2 regions of the Butyricimonas paravirosa genome follow, and region 2 is predicted to be linked to the other one. Evidence: riboswitches for the same ligand, from Rfam matches in the RefSeq annotation. Region 2 holds a riboswitch; the other holds the start of a gene.
What was found. A riboswitch is a leader RNA that binds a small molecule or an ion and turns the genes downstream of it on or off. The one in region 2 is predicted to bind cobalamin.

Region 1: another riboswitch for cobalamin. It lies ahead of F1644_RS11220 (TonB-dependent receptor); the one in region 2 lies ahead of F1644_RS14310 (ABC transporter substrate-binding protein).

What each region holds. Positions count from the first base shown of each region.
Region 1 is NZ_CP043839.1:2,707,678-2,716,588, forward strand. Features, by position in the region: gene F1644_RS11220 (TonB-dependent receptor) at 1-1,609, opposite strand, end outside; cobalamin riboswitch at 1,748-1,949, opposite strand; gene F1644_RS11225 (beta-ketoacyl-ACP synthase III) at 2,088-3,089, opposite strand; gene rpmF (50S ribosomal protein L32) at 3,200-3,385, opposite strand; gene F1644_RS11235 (YceD family protein) at 3,402-3,917, opposite strand; gene F1644_RS11240 (2-dehydro-3-deoxyphosphooctonate aldolase) at 4,047-4,493, opposite strand; gene F1644_RS11245 (M16 family metallopeptidase) at 4,735-7,569, opposite strand; gene F1644_RS11250 (hypothetical protein) at 7,792-8,526, opposite strand; gene F1644_RS11255 (hypothetical protein) at 8,591-8,911, opposite strand, start outside.
Region 2 is NZ_CP043839.1:3,511,516-3,520,426, forward strand. Features, by position in the region: gene F1644_RS14280 (TrkH family potassium uptake protein) at 1-171, shown strand, start outside; gene F1644_RS14285 (potassium channel family protein) at 240-908, shown strand; gene F1644_RS14290 (ATP-binding protein) at 989-2,539, opposite strand; gene F1644_RS14295 (ATP-binding protein) at 2,631-4,181, opposite strand; gene F1644_RS14300 (ABC transporter ATP-binding protein) at 4,279-5,034, opposite strand; gene F1644_RS14305 (FecCD family ABC transporter permease) at 5,031-6,032, opposite strand; gene F1644_RS14310 (ABC transporter substrate-binding protein) at 6,277-7,365, opposite strand; cobalamin riboswitch at 7,533-7,738, opposite strand; gene F1644_RS14315 (cob(I)yrinic acid a,c-diamide adenosyltransferase) at 7,817-8,314, opposite strand; gene F1644_RS14320 (hypothetical protein) at 8,377-8,911, opposite strand, start outside.

The sequences.
Region 1 (8,911 bases), 800 kb from region 2:
CCGCCGAAACCGATAAATAATTGGAATACTCCGGTTTCAAATCTGGATTTCCAACATTATGCGACACACTTCCCATGTCAAAATCAGAATACAACTCCGTCAAGCCGGGAGCTTTAAATCCCCGACTATACCCGGCACGGAATTTAAAACTGCCCGGGGCATACATCAAATTTACTTTCGGGGTATACGCGTCACCAAAAACAGAATGGTGCGTGTAACGGAAACCTCCTACCAAATCCAGCTCCGGCAATATCTGCCAATCCACCTGCACGAAAACATTCGCATCGTTCACTTTTCTCACGGTTTGTTCCTTACCGTATTGCATCTTATTATAATTCCGAGTCCAATTCCATTCAATTCCTCCAACAATCTCCACGTTCTTCAAGGGACTATAAATATCTGTCAAACGGGCTGTCTGCTCGTGAGAAGTCGCATTCGTACTATCTGCAAGATCAATCAAATCATACACGGTCTTACGAGTATAAAAATCTCCGTAATACACCGCATACAACTTATTCTTTTCCCCGAAGGCATGCTCCAATGATGCCCGGAATGTTTTGTTTAAACTGCGATAATGCGTTGGAGATTCTCCCTTGGGAGGATTCTCTACTTCATTCCAATAGAAAGAAGCTGAAGCCACCACTTTCGTCCGTTCATTATTCCATCCTACCTTCTCCTCTATATTCATATCATGTGAAGGATTCATCGTGTAAGACTGGGGTGTTTCGGGCGTAAGATCATACCCATCCGTGGAATTACGACGAAAAAGAGTCTGGGAGAAAAATCCCTTGTGAGCCAACCCGATCCCCGCATCCAACTGCAGGTCATTAAACTTAGAATAACGAGCTTTTGCCCAGCCTTCCAAAGAGCGTTTCGGAGAATCCGTGATAATATTCACAACCATACCCATGGCACTTGACCCGTAAAGAGCAGAAGCCGCACCTTTCAAAATCTCGATCCGTTTAATATTGGACGTACTCAGCCGATCGAAATCGATAGGTCCCCCGGGAGTCTGAGATAACCTCTCCCCATCAACCAAGATAAGGATGTAACTATTTTCCAATCCCTGAATCTGGATATTATTACCGCGAGGGTCCACGTTAAAACGAAGCCCCGGAATATTGTACTCCAGAACATCCATCATACTCTCGTAATCATTTCGTTGTAACTCCTCGGCAGAAACGACACGAGTCATCACGGGAGCCTCGGAAATCACCTTTTCCGTTCTCGTACCTGTAATAACCACCTCATCCAAATCCAACAAACTCTTCTTCAGCTTAATAACAAGCCCAGAGATCGTTCCAGGAGCCACATCAACTTCACGAGTCTCATACCCAACAGAACGAACCGTCAAAGTTGCTTTACGATTGGCAGGCACGTCAATTTTAAATTTTCCTTCCGTATCGCAAACACTCCCCCAACCTAACTCTTTCACCATGAGAGTTGATAAAGGTATTGCTTCCCCTGTTTCAACATCCACGACTTTTCCGGTTAATTTTACCGTTTTCACCGTATCAGCCATCACCTCCGGTTGAATCGCCATAAGTCTTGACATTGGTGCAAAATTCAATACAAGTACGCCACATACTAGCAATAAGATACTTTTCATGTTTATTATTTTTTCATAAACATTATAAACGCCACACGACAGCACACATCACGCACATCCGTGGCTTCATAAATGTTACTGTTAATAAAAACAATAGCTATTATTTTTTCCTTTTTATCATCCTTATTCCCGAGAACAATAAAAACATCTAATTCAGGCAGGTTTTCTGACTTTCTCCGCTTATGTCGCCTTCCCGGACGAACCAGTGGCATGAGGTGACTAAGCATTTCCCGTGTAACGGGAAAGAGATTACAGCAACGGGTATTGTTCCGGACTCTCACCGGATTCCCTTACATCCCATACAGATAGCATGGGACTCACCAAAATCGACGCAAATATATAAAATAATTTATTTCTTAATGAAAAAAACAATTATTTTCTAATAATCAGCTAAAATATCTTACACCCATCTTCTGAAATCAAAAAAGCTGTTCGGGAAATAACCGAACAGCCTCGTATATCGTATTATCGATACAATCTAACCCTTATGAGTATATCCCCATTTCAAATAAATGGCACCCCATGTAAATCCGGCACCAAAAGCAGCAAGGATCAAATTATCCCCCTTCTTCAGTTGGTCCTCCCATTCATACAGACACAACGGGATTGTTGCCGAGGTCGTGTTACCGTATTTTTGGATATTAACCATGACCTTCTCTTTGGGTAACCCCATTCGTTCCCCGGTAGCCTTGATAATACGCAGGTTTGCCTGATGAGGTACCAGCCAAGCCACGTCCTCCGAGGACAAGTTATTGCGTTCCATCACTTCCACCGACACGTCTGCCATGTTCGATACAGCATGTTTAAACACGGGCTGTCCTTCCTGGTAAATATAATGTTCCCGGGCTAAAACCGTATCAATGGTTGGCGGTTTCAAAGAACCACCTGCTTTCATATGTAGGTGAACACGTCCCATTCCATCCGAACGCAATATGTGGTCAATTACCCCCAAATCTTCAGTTGTCGGCTCCAGCAACACGGCGGCAGCCGCATCTCCGAAAATAGGACAAGTTGCCCGATCCGTGTAATCCGTAATCGCGGACATCTTTTCAGCTCCCACGACAATCACTTTTTTATAACGCCCGCTCTCCACGTACTGCGTCGCCGTGATCAAGCCATATAGGAAACCGGAACATCCGGCATTAAGATCAAAACTAAAAGCATTCTTTATTCCCACCATATCGGAAATCACGTTCCCGTTAGCAGGGAAATGCATGTCGGCCGTAACCGTACAGCAAATCAATAAATCAACTTCTTCCGGTTTCAAACCTGTTTTACGAAACAAGTCCTCCACCGCTCTGGCCCCGAGGTAAGCACTGCCTTTACCGGCATCCCGCAAAATACGTCTCTCTTTTATACCGATTCGAGTCATGATCCATTCGTCTGTGGTATCTACCATCCGGCTCAACTCCTCGTTAGTTAGAATATAGTCGGGATAATACGCTCCTACCCCTGTGATTACCGCTCTTGGCCTTTCCATAAAATAAAAATTTTCAAATTGAATAATAGAATCAGACACCTATATACAATCATAGCCCCCTAGTACAGGGGGCTGTATTATCTAAGGCAATCTTTATCATTGCATCAAAATTATGCAACAACTGCTTTCTCAATAGCCAATTTACCCCTGTAATACCCACATTCCGGGCATACAGTATGATACTGAACTGCAGCACCACAATTTGAACACTTTGCTATTGCAGGAACCGTTGCCTTATCGTGAGTTCTTCTTTTATTCCTTCTCTGTTTAGAGATTCGGTGTTTAGGATGTGCCATTTCTCTCTAGTTTTATTTAGTTATTATTAATTAATTTCCTCAATTCATCCCAGCGGGGATCAATCTTATCATTCTCTTCTTCCATTGTCAACTCTTCCAGTACATGCTCCATCTCCTCGTTACATTCTCCCTCCGGGTGAACCACGCGAAGCGGGTAATTCAGCATATACACCTCATATAGCGGTTCACTCAAATCCAGATAATCATCATCTTGAGCCAAGATAATAAAATCATCATCATTTCCTTCCTCTCTCTCCCCGTACTTCGCGTACAAGTTCAATTCTCCGCTAATTGGTAACTCCATTTCCTCCAGACAGCGATCGCAAATTGCTTCTACCGTCCCTTCGATCGTCATCCGAACCTCCATCAGCAGGGATGATTTCACGATATTTACTCTCGCGTTTACTTTTCCTTTCGTTCCTTTTGTCGCGTCAAAACAATCAAAAAAACTGCCATCCATGACAAACTCGAAAGTGTGAACGCCTTCCCCTAAGCCTCTGTGGGCTATCTTATATTCTTTCAATCTGTCCACTACTCTTGACGTAAAACGGGGACAAATGTACAAAAAAATATAATACCCAGTACATTCATACCCGTTTTTTTCTTGGAAACAAAATCTTGTATCTCTCTCCCACTTAATCGTGTTCGCCTTTTGAAGTTTCTATTTCCGCAATGTGAACCCTACCGGCACTTGCAAAGTTTCTGAATCGTACATATTCAGATAAAGAATAATTTTTTGGAACATCCCCTCGATGCTAATCTCGTACATATCCAACATTCCACTATCACCGAAAACTGCGTTTTGGGTCTTGAACGGGCAGCAACTCCCTTGACGTTTATACGAAACCTTCTCTCCGTTAGGACCTGCCAATGCGTTCAAAAAGCGTTGTTCATTCAGAGGGCCTTCCATCCCCCCACCTACCTTGATTGGATTATCCTCCGTGTACCCATAGGTCTTGTCACGAGCAAATTTCGTGATCTTAAAAGTTCTCGCATCCAAAAGCTCGTGCCGGACGTTTGCTTCCCCCTTCCGGACACTCTTTTTCGAAGTCGCACAAGAACTCATCAAGAGTACCACAATACAGATAAATAAATAGATCGTTTTCATAATTTTGAATAATTAATGATTCATGTGAATCAGCAGTTAGGAAAATATACTCTACAAAGGTTAGAAATCTATTTCTAATAAACAACAGGGAGCCACAAGGCCCCATGTCAGGCTATCCTTCCTCGACACCAACCACCCGGCATCATGCCTTTTCTAACACGGCATGAACACCAACGAGTATTCATGCCGTGTAGATGCTATGTTAAAACTATGTTCATGGTCTAGTGCACCCATAGCCCATTCATCGAGTAACCATCGTCGTCGGATTTACCACCACCTCCTTCAAATTCCCATCAGCCATGATTTTCCGGGCAAGCTCCTGCACTTTTTCCACTGTGATCGAATTCAACAATTTATTGTAATCAACATCCCAATCCTCACCCCACGTGTAATACGTCTGTAATAAAATCAAACGAGTCTGAACATTCCTTGCATTTTGAGTTTCCATCTTTCGCCAATATTCCAGATGCTTGTTTAAATCTTCAGGATCAGGCCCTTTGTCGGCAATCTGAAAAAGCTCGTCTTTTACCACCCGAACCAGCTCTTCCACCATGTCCGGGTTCGTCTGGAAAGTTACCTTCAGATCATACGTACCGATCGGTTGTCTGGAGAGAGTTCCATTCACGGAAACCCCGTAACTTCCACCTTTTTCCTCTCGAATAATTTGATTATAGCGTGATTGAAGACAAGCGGAAAGCATTCCCATCGTCATCATATTCTGTTGCGTGTAGTCCATCCCGCCCGAGTAACCAATACTAACCATACTTCTGGCAGTTTCCATACGTATTTCTTGCCTTTCCTCTTTCACTCCGGGCAACACCCTCACCCCGTCATCCTTCCATCCCAATTGTTGCTTCCCGGCAGGAAGTCCTCCAATATATTTTTCCACCAGAGGCTTGAAAGTTTCCATGTCAATATCCCCGACAAAATAAAAAGTATAATTACCTGCCGCATCAGTAAACAAATTACGATACCAAGAGCTAATTTTACCACAATCAATACCTGCCAAGATCTGTTCATCAGGAATTCGTGTTCGCTGTTGGTCACCATACGTGATCTTATTCACCATTTGTGTCATGACAAAATCCGGAGAGTTTACTGAATTTTCCAAATTTTTCCGGTTCGCCTCGATTACCATATCCAAACGCCCCCGATCAAAATTAGGACGTGTAAAATACAGATACGTCAATTGTAACATGGTCTCCACGTCTCCTTTCGCGGCACTTCCGTTTATATCTGTCGAAAAACGATTAATCGTAGGTTGTATGTTAACAACCTTGCTACCCAACACCTTTCGTAACTGCTCTGCAGTGAAATCCCCTACTCCCGAAGCACTCACCACCTGTGCGAGCATCGAAACCGAATAATAATCCTCCGTGGGAATCATGGAAAGTCCCCCACTCGCCTGACCGCTCATGACGATCTGATACGGAGTATCCGTGGTTGGTAACACTACAACTCGGATACCATTCTTCAACATCCACACGGTCGAACCATATTTCCCTTTCTTGGTTTTTATAACACGACCAGAAATAACCTCTTCAGACAAGAGGGGTCGATCAATTTTTTCAGTCTGGTAAGGTTCCATCTCAACCGTTCGAACCCACGAGAAGAAATTTTCCAGAATCTCCGTTTCGGGTAAAACCCTCTTCGCCTTTTCCGGGGCGGAAATAACCAACACGTTATTAGCAAGCGAGATTAGCTGCTGTACCAACTCGTTAACCTCCTGCAATGTCACCTGTTTCATCAACATCAATTGCGTAACCGCCCACTTGTGTCGCGGAGACATCAAGGGCGTATTCTTCACGTAATGATTGATACACTCCCACACTAGCATCCCGGTTTCCCGGTCCCCAGCAGTCTCGTACGCATACTTTCCACCTCTCAAGATTCCCGTGCGAACCTGCTCCAATTCCTCCTCCGTGAACCCGAAACGTCGCACTCGTTCCAACTCTCCATACGCTGAGGTGAAAGCCTCCGCAATAGCATCTCCGCGTGCCACGACCTGCAATTCCAACGCATCACAAGTATTCGTCAGCGGAACATTCTGCAAATGGGCAGATGCGAACGGACATCCCTCCTGTTGCGCCAGCTCCCCAAAACGAGTGTTCATCATGGCTGCGGCAATATTGATCATTATGTTCATGTAAGTCGCCCCGACCCGGTTATTCAATTCCTTTGGAACAGCCGCTCGCCTGATATAAAAATTTGCATTACACGTCTGTTGTTCCGGATCTGTGATCACCGTCACAACAGGAACCACGTTATCCGGAATCCGAATCACCTCCTTTGCTTTCGGATTCTGAGCGACAGGAATATCCGCCATTACTTTCTTCAACTTCGCCTCCATCTCGTTCACGTCGAAATCACCGACAATTACCACGGCCTGTAAATCCGGACGATACCAGCACTTGTAAAAATCTCGAAGCATCTGAGAATCAAACGTACGCAGGAACTCTTCCGTACCGAGCATATTCCGGTGTGCATAACGAGTATCTCCAAAAACGGAAATAGCCGCCTTATTACCCACCCGGAATTGGGCATTATTCCGTTGCCGTAACTCCTCTATAATCACCCCCCGTTCCTTGTCAATCTTCTTATCTTCCAAAGCCAAATACCCAGACCAGTCGTGTAAGATCAACAACATCGAGTCCACGATACTTTCCCGCTTAAGCGGGACTTGCGTCAACTGGTAATACGTCATTTCCATCCCCGTGGCGGCATTCAAGTTCGTCCCGAACTGCATCCCGATACTCTCCAGCCACCGGATCATACTATCATCCGGAAAATGCTTTGTCCCGTTAAACATCATGTGTTCCAAGAAATGCGCTAATCCATTTTGTGAATCCTCTTCTTGAACTGATCCCACATCATACACAATGTAGAAATCCGCCAATCCCGTCGACTTGGCATTATGCCTCAAATAATACCCCATCCCATTATCAAGTTTTCCAACCCTCACATTTGTATCTTGAGGGAGTATATCCCCCATATTCAATTGTTGGGCAGAAGCAACACTACTTACCGCCACCAACAAGAATATCCCCAAGATAATTTGTCGTAATATTGTTCTCATAATATATGATATAATTCATAACAATTTCTCCTTCCACCATACATGGAGGAAGGAAGATATATAACCATAACACACACGTATTTACAAGATCATAAAATTTATAGTCGTTCTCGAAATTCCTCCTTTATATACAAAGTTACTGGAAAATTAATCTCAAGGGATCTATAACTTTATGACCTTTATAAAACTTCATCTCATTTAGCATTTTCATTAAAGCGAAGCCTATTCAACACTATTATTTAAATATCTTCTAAATTCCAATTTACCATAATCTGATTTTGGACGATCTTTAATTGGTAAAAAGTGATTAAAAAAATGCCCTCTATATGGTGTTTTTCCTTTTTTCATTTTCTCTTGATATTCCAAAACCGATTTCTTCATGGATTCAAGAAATTCTTCCGTTGACAACCTCAGAAATACAGAATTTAACACGTTCTTCGGCACGTTCCCCCCACCAACCTCATCAAGACACACTGCTTGAAATTGTCCCAGTAGTTCTTCTGTTAAAAAATCAAGAATATCTGAAGGGATAACTATTTCGTACGAGAGTAATTTTCCCTTTTTGTCAAAATAAATACTTCCATAAATTGTAGTTTTTAAACCGAGCGAATCCACTTTATTCTCCACCATTTTCATCAAATCAGAACTGAACACTCTCGTTTCCATCTCATCTGCCCAACGTGTCCACGGATGATTATCTACAGCCTTTTGGTATTGTTCTCTATCCAACTCCGGATCAATTTCAACAGGAATATCCAACAAATCAATAGCCACATTCTTCCCCTTCACAAAAAACGGGATCATGATAACCTTATACTCCTTAGGATGAATCGATAGAAAACCGGAAGAATTCAATAACTCACAATTACCCAAAAAAAGAGTATCTATATGAACTTGTGCATTTACCAAGAAATAACTCATAATAGTAAATACCAATAAAAACAATTTTTTTTTCATAAATTCTCGTTTTACAAATTACATTTAAATCGTTTGTTTCCAATAAGTAATACAAAGCAATGCATCAGCTTGATAATAGAAACGGTTCATAATCGTTTGGAAAAGATCCTTTATTACACACGAACTCCAATGCATCAGTAGCAATATCTGCTTCAAATTCAACAAGAGGCCTCGTGTTAATATTCATCGTGTAATTGCAAACTTTATCTTGGAATGCATGTACAAGTTCGTGATTAAATACTGAACGAGAAACGTAATTAGGTCCAACACCAGCTTTCAAAAAAAATATTCCCCACTGCGTATGATAAACACCTCCTTCTTTTTCATCCAAACGTAATGATGTATCAAACCCCATGGGAATAGGCTCATTTCCATTTGCACAAAA
Region 2 (8,911 bases):
ACGGTGGGGTTGACTTTGGATTTGACCCCTCATTTATGTGTGGCAAGTAAAATGATCGTTGCCCTCACCATGTTTGTCGGGCGTGTAGGCTTAATCACCCTTTTGGCTTGTTTCATCCGTCATCAGGAAGTGAAACTTTACACGTACCCGGATGAAACTGTAATCGTTTAATCAATTGAAAATCGAAAATTAGGCTCCGTCTCACATTTTCAATTTTCAATTCTCAATTTTCAATTATTATGAAGTGTATCGTATTTGGATTAGGTAATTTTGGGCTTGCATTATCGCAACGTCTGACTAAACGGGGAAACGAGGTGTTGGGAGTGGATTCCGACATCAGTAAGATTAATTTATACAAGGATTCCATCACGAATACCGTGGCATTGGATGTGAAAAATGAACAGGCATTACAAACATTGCCTTTGACCGAAGTGGACGTGGTGTTTGTGGTGTTCGGGAAAGATTTCGGAACGTCCCTGTTCGTGATTGCGCTATTGAAACAATTTGGTGTGAAACGTATCGTTGCCCGGGCCATTTCGCCAGTGCATAAGGTGATTCTAAAGTCTATGGGAATCACGGAGACCATCAATCCGGAATGGGAGTATGCCGATTTCTTCGCGACAAAAGTGGAGTTGGGGACAACTATAGATTCCTATGTTGTTGATGACGATCATTTGATTATCGAGTGGGAAATTCCACCTCGTTTTATCGGGCGAAAATTAGGTGATGCGAAATTCGAGGAAGAATTCGGGTTAAAATTGATAGCCTTAAAACGCTATGATGCCAAAATCGATAAATCATTGGTGATGAATAACCCATCCGATGATACCGTTTTTATCGAAAAGGACGTGTTTGTACTTTTCGGTCACCCGAAGAGCTTCCGAAAACTTGGAATCCAGATTGCTTGATTCAAGCGAGTCATAGTCAAGAGACAATTTGTGGAATAAATCTATCTTCGAATTGTCTCTTGGCTGGATGAATCCGAGCGTTATGACTCCACGATCCATTTCTCGATATTCCTTGTTTTCGAACTGAAGTTCACGCCAATTTTAAATATCTTGCGCTTATCTGATTGGAATGGTTGAGCGTAATGCTTGTCATGGATTTGTTGCAAGGCCTCTTCGGCACTGCCATTCAGTTTAAATTCCATGATGTAAATGTAATCGTTGGTTTTCAACACGAGATCCACACGTCCCTCGGAAGTGTGATACTCGACTTCCGTGTAAAAACCTACCAGCTTGAAGATGATGAAAAGCACGTTTTGATAGTGCCGTTCCTGTTCACTGATCAGCTCGTAAGGAGTATCGGCCAGAAAACTTTTCAATCTATTGAAAAAGGCATCCAGTTGCCCTGTACGTATTTCACGAACGAATTTTTGTATTTCAAATGGAGCTTCTATCTTGTTGAACCGGGTGTAAAAAGGCATTAGGAAATTGATAAAACCTTCCTCCACTTCTTTGTTTGGAAATCCTAGGCGATATAATCCGAATTCTTTGTCATAGCCTTTTATCGTGAGGTACCCGCTCTGGAAGATCACGGGGATAGGCTGTTCGTCCCCGTAAATACTATTCAATACGTCTGAGTTGGTTTCTTCGGTTGCCATCCGTTCCAGATCGTAATGATTGCGTTTCAGTAGCTCCACGAGATAGGTGGGTGTACCCGTTTCAAACCAGTAACTACCGAATTTCATCTTGAAAAATGTATTCAGCACGCTGAATGGATTGTATATACCTTCAGAATTTTCGACAAAATGGTAACCATCGTAATACTTCTTCAATTCAGCTCCCACTTCCTCGTAGGTCATCTTTTGTGCAGCGGCTAACTCGTGCAAATCTTCTTCAAAATTGTCATGAATTTCTTGCTCTGTCATTCCGCACAAGGAAATGAAAGGTTCATCCATCGAAATGTCTATCAGGTTATTCAAATCACTGAACACGCTGACTTTCCCGAATTTGGTTACCCCGGTTAAGATGGCGAATTGGATGCAACCATCCATTGTTTTGAGCACTCCGTAGAAAGGTTTCAACGTGTTACGGTATTCTCGTTGAAGATTCTCGTTTCCAATAGCTTGTAACAAGGGTTTGTCGTACTCGTCAACGAGAATGGCTACTCGTTGGCCGGATTGCTGGCAGGCTCGTTCCACGATTCCTTTGAAACGTAGGGCTAGGGTAGACTCTCCGACTCCGGTGCCGTAAAGTACTTCCCATTTTGATATGGCCTCTTCGAGTATTTTATCCAAGCTATCCGGGGCATCGTATTTTCCAATATTGAGATCCAGGTGTAGCACGGGCCGCCGAATCCAATCCTTCTCTAGTTTTTCCATGGCCAACCCGTTAAACAACTCCTTTTTTCCGAGAAAATAGGCATCGAGCGTGGAGATTAACAGGCTCTTTCCAAAACGACGCGGGCGACTGAGAAAGTAATAACTTCCTTTTTTCACCAATCGGTAAATCAAGGCGGTTTTGTCAACGTAAGCATAACCTTCTTTCCGGATTTTCTCGAAATTCTGGATACCTATAGGATAAATTTTCTCACTCATGTGCGTTCGTTTATGGATAATAATAGAACAAAGATATTCAATTTTATATGATTATCGAAGATAGCTATGTTTTAAAAATTAAAGATACTGGTTATGACTCCACGATCCATTTCTCGATATTCCTTGTTTTCGAACTGAAGTTCACGCCAATTTTAAATATCTTGCGTTTATCTGATTGGAATGGTTGAGCGTAATGCTTGTCATGGATTTGTTGCAAGGCCTCTTCGGCACTGCCATTCAGTTTAAATTCCATGATGTAAATGTAATCGTTAGTTTTCAACACGAGATCCACACGTCCCTCGGAAGTGTGATACTCGACTTCCGTGTAAAAACCTACCAGCTTGAAGATGATAAAAAGCACGTTTTGATAATGACGTTCTTGTTCACTGATCAGCTCGTAAGGAGTATCGGCCAGAAAACTTTTCAATCTATTGAAAAAGGCATCCAGTTGCCCTGTCTCGATCTCGTGGACAAATTTTTGAATTTCAAATGGAGCCTCAATTTTGTTGAACCGGGTGTAAAAAGGCATCAGAAAATTGATAAAACCTTCCTCCACCTCTTTGTTTGGGAATCCAAGGCGATAAAGTCCAAAGCGTTTATCATAGCCTTTTATCGTGAGGTACCCACTCTGGAAGATCACGGGAATAGGCTGTTCGTCCCCGTAAATGCTATTCAATACGTCTGAGTTGGTTTCTTCGGATGCCATGCGTTCCAGGTCATAATGATTGCGTTTCAGCAACTCCACGAGATAGGTAGGTGTGCCCGTTTCGAACCAGTAATTGCTAAAATCTTTCCGTTTGAATGCGCTTAGCAGACTAAACGGATTGTACATGCCGATAGAATTATGCGTGAAGTGATACCCGTCATACCATTTTTCCAGTTCCGTGTTGACTTCATCGTATGTCATGCTTTGAGCCTTGGCAAATTCATGTAATTCTTCTTCTAAATTTTCATGTATTTCTTGATTGCTGACACCGCAAAGAGTGACATATTCGTTCCACATGGAAAGATCTTCCAGGTTGTTCAGGTCACTGAACACGCTTACCTTCCCGAATTTAGTCACGCCCGTGAGCATGGCAAACTGGATACACCCGTCCATGGTTTTAAGTACACCATAGAAAGGCTTCAGCGTGTTGCGGTATTCCCGTTGAAGATCCTCGTCACCAATAGCTTGTAACAGGGGTTTGTCGTACTCGTCAACAAGGATGGCAACCCGTTGTCCGGATTGCTTGTAGGCGCGTTCCACGACACCTTTGAAACGTAACGCCAAAGTGCTTTCCCCGGCACCCGTGCCAAACACCGTTTCCCACTTCACTAGAGCCTCGTTCAATATCTTGTCCAGGCTGTCGGGAGCATCGTATTTCCCGATATTCAGGTCTATATGTAATACCGGGCGTTTCACCCAATCTTTTTCCAGTTTCTCTATTGCCAATCCTTTAAACAATTCTTTTTCTCCCCGGAAATAGGCATCGAGCGTGGAGATTAACAAGCTCTTTCCAAAACGACGCGGGCGACTGAGAAAGTAATAACTACCCGTTTTTACCAGTCGGTAAATCAAGGCAGTCTTGTCAATATAGAAATAACCTTCTTTTCGAATTTTCTCGAAATTCTGGATACCTATGGGATAAATTTTCTCACTCATATGCGTTCGTTTATGGATAATAATAGAACAAAGATACTCAATTTTCTATGATTATCGAAAATGAACGACAAGTTTAACGCCTCTCTTAAGCAGCCTTTCATCGGACACGAATACGTAATTCTTTCGGGTCGAACGTGATGGTTTCGTTCCGGAACAAGCGTTCGATATGACCGCTGTTGATCATCTGTCGCGTGGGCAGGTAATGCAAATGCGGACGGTCAATCAGGGCGATGGAATCGCAGAGCGTGAGAGCAATATCCAGTTCGTGGGTTGAAAAAAGAATGCATTTGTTTTGTTCGTGAGCCAGTCTTTGCAATAGAACCCCCAGTTCGTAACGGTTCGGTAGGTCCAGAAAAGAGGTGGGTTCATCAAGCAGGATGATGGGAGTGTCTTGTGCGAGAGCCCGGGCGATCATGATTCGCTGGCATTCCCCGTCCGACATCTGGTCCATTGTTCGTTCGGCATAGGTGGACATATCGAGTAATGCTAGGGATTTATCAACGATTTCCCGGTCTCGTGGTTGCAGTCGTCCTACCCAGTTCGTGTAGGGAGCCCGCCCGAGGGCGACTACATCACGGCATTTCAGGTTAGGAATCCGTACCTTTTCGGTAGTTACGAAACTAACGGTACGAGCCAGTTCCTCCGGTCGCAACCCGGTAAGGTCTTTCCCGGCCAGCAATATTCGCCCGGACTTGATTTTCCCTAACCCCGCCGTGGCCCGTAGTAAGGTACTTTTCCCGCTACCATTACGTCCCAGCAGGGCGATCAGTCCACCCCCGTCCAAGTTGGCCGATACCTGGTCAAGCAGAACCTCTTGCCCGTATCCTAGTGTTAAAGATTCCAGTTGTATCATGCCGGTCGAAGGTTTTTATATACCACCCAAATAATTACCGGAATTCCCAGCAGGGCGGTAATACAATTTATGGGTAGCACGAGTGTTTTAGCAATAATATCACATAGTAACATGGCCACGACTCCCAGCAATATACTTCCCGGCAAAAGCGTCCGGTGATCCGCATCGTTAAACAACATACGGGCCACGTGAGGCACGGCAAGTCCGAGAAAGCCTACCGGGCCGCAAAATGCCGTCACGGTTCCGGTCAACAACGTTGTCGATACGAAAATAAGCGTTCTGGTGCGCCGTATATTGAGTCCCATCGTCTGGGCGTAATTCTCCCCGAGTAGAAGAAGATTTAATGCCTTGATACAATAAATCGAGAGAATGACGCCCACGCAAATCACGGGAATCATGATAAATAGTTTCGTGGTCGTGACATGTCCCAGGGAGCCCATCGACCACAGGAAAAACATTTTCAATTGCTCGGCAGAACTCAAATACTGTAAAATTTGTATGATGGCTCCCGCGATGTAACCGATCATCACTCCCATGATCAACACTCCAAGAATATTTTTCACGTAACGACTGATGATGGCAATCAGTAACAGAACCATGACGGCCCCGCCCCATCCGGCCCCGACAATACCTACCGACTGCCAGAAACCGGAATGTGCCAGTCCCAGCAGGGGAGCTCCCAGGATAAAGAAAGCAACGCCTAATCCCGATCCGGAACTTACTCCCAACAAGTAAGGATCTGCCAACGGGTTCCGGAAAACGGTCTGCATCTGCAAGCCGCTTATCGAAAGAGCCACACCGATCAAAACGGCGACGATCACTCTCACCAATCGAATCGACAGCACGATATTCCGGGTTGTCATGTCCGTCTCGTTACCCATGAACACGTTCCAAACCTGCCCGACGGAAAGTGCCGAATCCCCCGACAACAAGTCGAGTACGAACAACACGAAAGTCAGCAGACCCAGGAAAAGGAATATGATCGAATTGCGTTTCACGATAAAATTGAAAATTGAAAATGGACAATTGAAAATGACATCACCGTTGTTAATTTCTTGATTTACGATTTTAGATTCCAGCCGTACAAGGCCGACGCTTTAACTACCCCCTCTAACTCCCCCTTACACGAGGGGTAGGATACGCTATAATATCGTAGCGCCTTCTCGCGTTCGTCTCTCCCCCTGTGTAAGGGGGAGCTGGTGGGGGTAGATGCCTTTTTCATTCTAAACTCTAAATTTTAAACTATTCCAAGTGCCTGTAATAATACAAATCCTCCGTCACCAGTTCCGGGTGTAAGATTTTGATCAGGTCCCGGAGTACGATGTCCGGGTGAACAACGGCCGATTCCCAGTAATCATTTCCCCCTTCGGGAGTTAAGCGCAGGTTATTATTATAGACCTCGTTTTCCTGGATGGCTTTTGCGTCCTTGAATTTCGGATTCATGATCTTCAACTCGTCGAGAGTCGTCGCCATACCTACATTCAACCACACGTCAGCCTCGCGAATCAACCCGTAGGCTGTTTCCAGTCCGATGGGTTCGGCCCCGTTAGAGGTGTTTTTTTTGTAAATATAATCTCCCCCTGCGTCCGTGATTAATTGTGCCACGTAGCTTTTCATGGAAGGCATGGCCCAACTGTCATTCCACGGTGTGTTCAGCATGACGGTAGGACGTTTTTCCACGTTTGCCGTTAACTGTTTCATGTTGTTATAACGTTCGGGAATCTCTCTAAATACTTTTGTACCTGTTTCCCGGCTATCCGTCAATTCGGAAATGGCAACCAGCCATTCGGCCTTGCCCAGCGGAGATTCTTCCAGGTATTCTCCCACGTACATATAAGGAACATTCAATTCTTTTAGTTTGTCCGCCACGGTTGATTGTGCGTCCCCGATGCCGTATAGTAATACAAGATCCGGGGCCAACCCGACAAGAAGTTCATAATTTATTTCCGCCCCCATGTCTTTTATGGTTTCTTTGTGTGCAAGGACATACGGGTTGGAAACATAATTCATTCCGGAAACTCCTACTACCCGATCCACTTGGTTTATGGCATCTAGCATGGCGATGTAAGTGGATGACATACATACAATTCGTTTCGCTCCTGCGGGAATAATCACACCGTCAAAATCTTTCGGTGCCTGCTCCCCGTTCCGAGCCACGAAGTAGGACATTTCAACGCCTTCCGCTCCCTGCCAGGGGTTACGCACGTGAATAATCGTGCTTTCCGTGTTATCAGCTCCCATGATGTCGAATCCCGTGGCGTATTCCGGTGTGTAAACTTCCTTCGTGAAGGCGCTTGTGGACTTTGTTTTCGTCTGACAACCGGATAGCATCAGAAAAACGATAAACGTGAATAATAATAGTACTTGTTTCATATGTAATAGTTTTTATAAAACTTCGAGAGAGATATTTATGCGAGAGGGGAAAAACTGAAACGGTAAATCAAAAACAGAATGACCTTGCCATCTATACCTGATTACCATCTGAATCCCGCAGATGCAAATCTGTCCCGATCATAGCAGGTCTTCTGACTTATCCCTTTTATCGTGCCTTCCCAGCATTCTAACCAGTGGCAAACGTACGATAAACTTTTCCTTTAAAAGGGGGAAATACAGCAACGGGTATTGTTCCGGATTTCCACCGGATTCCCTTTTTCATTCAACACAACACGAAGTGGTGTATGAAACTATGACGGTGCGAAAATAGGTTGTAATTTTTAATTAGGCAATAAATTGTATAAAAGATTTTTATTTCATTGGTATGAACCGCTATTAGGCGAGGTTTTCAATGATCAATCCCGTTACGGGACAGGACGCCAAGCGAATAATAGTGTTTCACTTCTTGCATATTTGTTACGAGGTCTGCTATATCGATTAATTCCTGAGGTGCGTAACGTCCGGTAATTACGACTTCGGTGTGAGGGGAGCGTTGGCGGAGAACATTTAACACTTCTTCTAGGGAAAGCATGGAGTAATACAGGGCAATTGTCAGTTCGTCCAAGATAACCATATCGAATTTACCTTCCATAAGATGTTGGCGACATTTTTCCAGCCCTTCGTGAGCTGCTTGTATATCTGCCGGGGTGGGTTCTCTTTCAATGAAGCGGCCTTCTCCGAATTGCTGGATAACAAGGTGGTCGAACAAGGGTTCTATGGCTGTTTCGTTATATTTCATGCTCTTGACGAATTGCCCGATGAAAACACTTTTCCCGGCACATAAAGCCCGGACGGCCAGTCCGAAGGCCGCGGTTGTTTTCCCTTTCCCGTTTAGATATGGATGTATCCTCTAAGTGTCATGTCCTTTTGGTTTTAAGTTTTTTGGGGGGTAGGAGAGCTGCATGAACATTACACTCCCGCGTACACGCTTGGAGAGAAACGGGTGGTATCTTTATTGCCGAAAAACAAGTAGAGATGCAGGGGTGTCCCTTCCGGTTGTTTCGCTGCCGGGATGTCCACGGTCACTTTGCCGTCGCCCCGGAACGAGTTAAGGCACGTGATCATTTGCGGGGCGCGGGGTAAGGTCCCGTAAAAATATCCCACGTACACTTGATCTGACACGCTCGCTTTCGGGCAGTCAATGTCATTTTCCCAGTTTAGGGTCACGGACCATCCTTCCCTTGTGACACTCGTGATCACCGGTGCGTCCAGCGTGCCTGTCGAGAATCGGAATGTCGGGAAAGCCCATACCCCTTCTCCCGGGCGAAAACATCCCCCGTTTTGAGAATGGAATAAGGAATCGCTTTTATTTATTCCCATCTCCTTGGCCATGAGTTTCCATATCGGCAAATCCCCGATGGCACGACGGTAGATTCTCCACATTTTACGGGCTTCCGTGAAACGGCTGGAGGATTCCTCTTCCCCCTCGGTTCTTGTTTTTTTA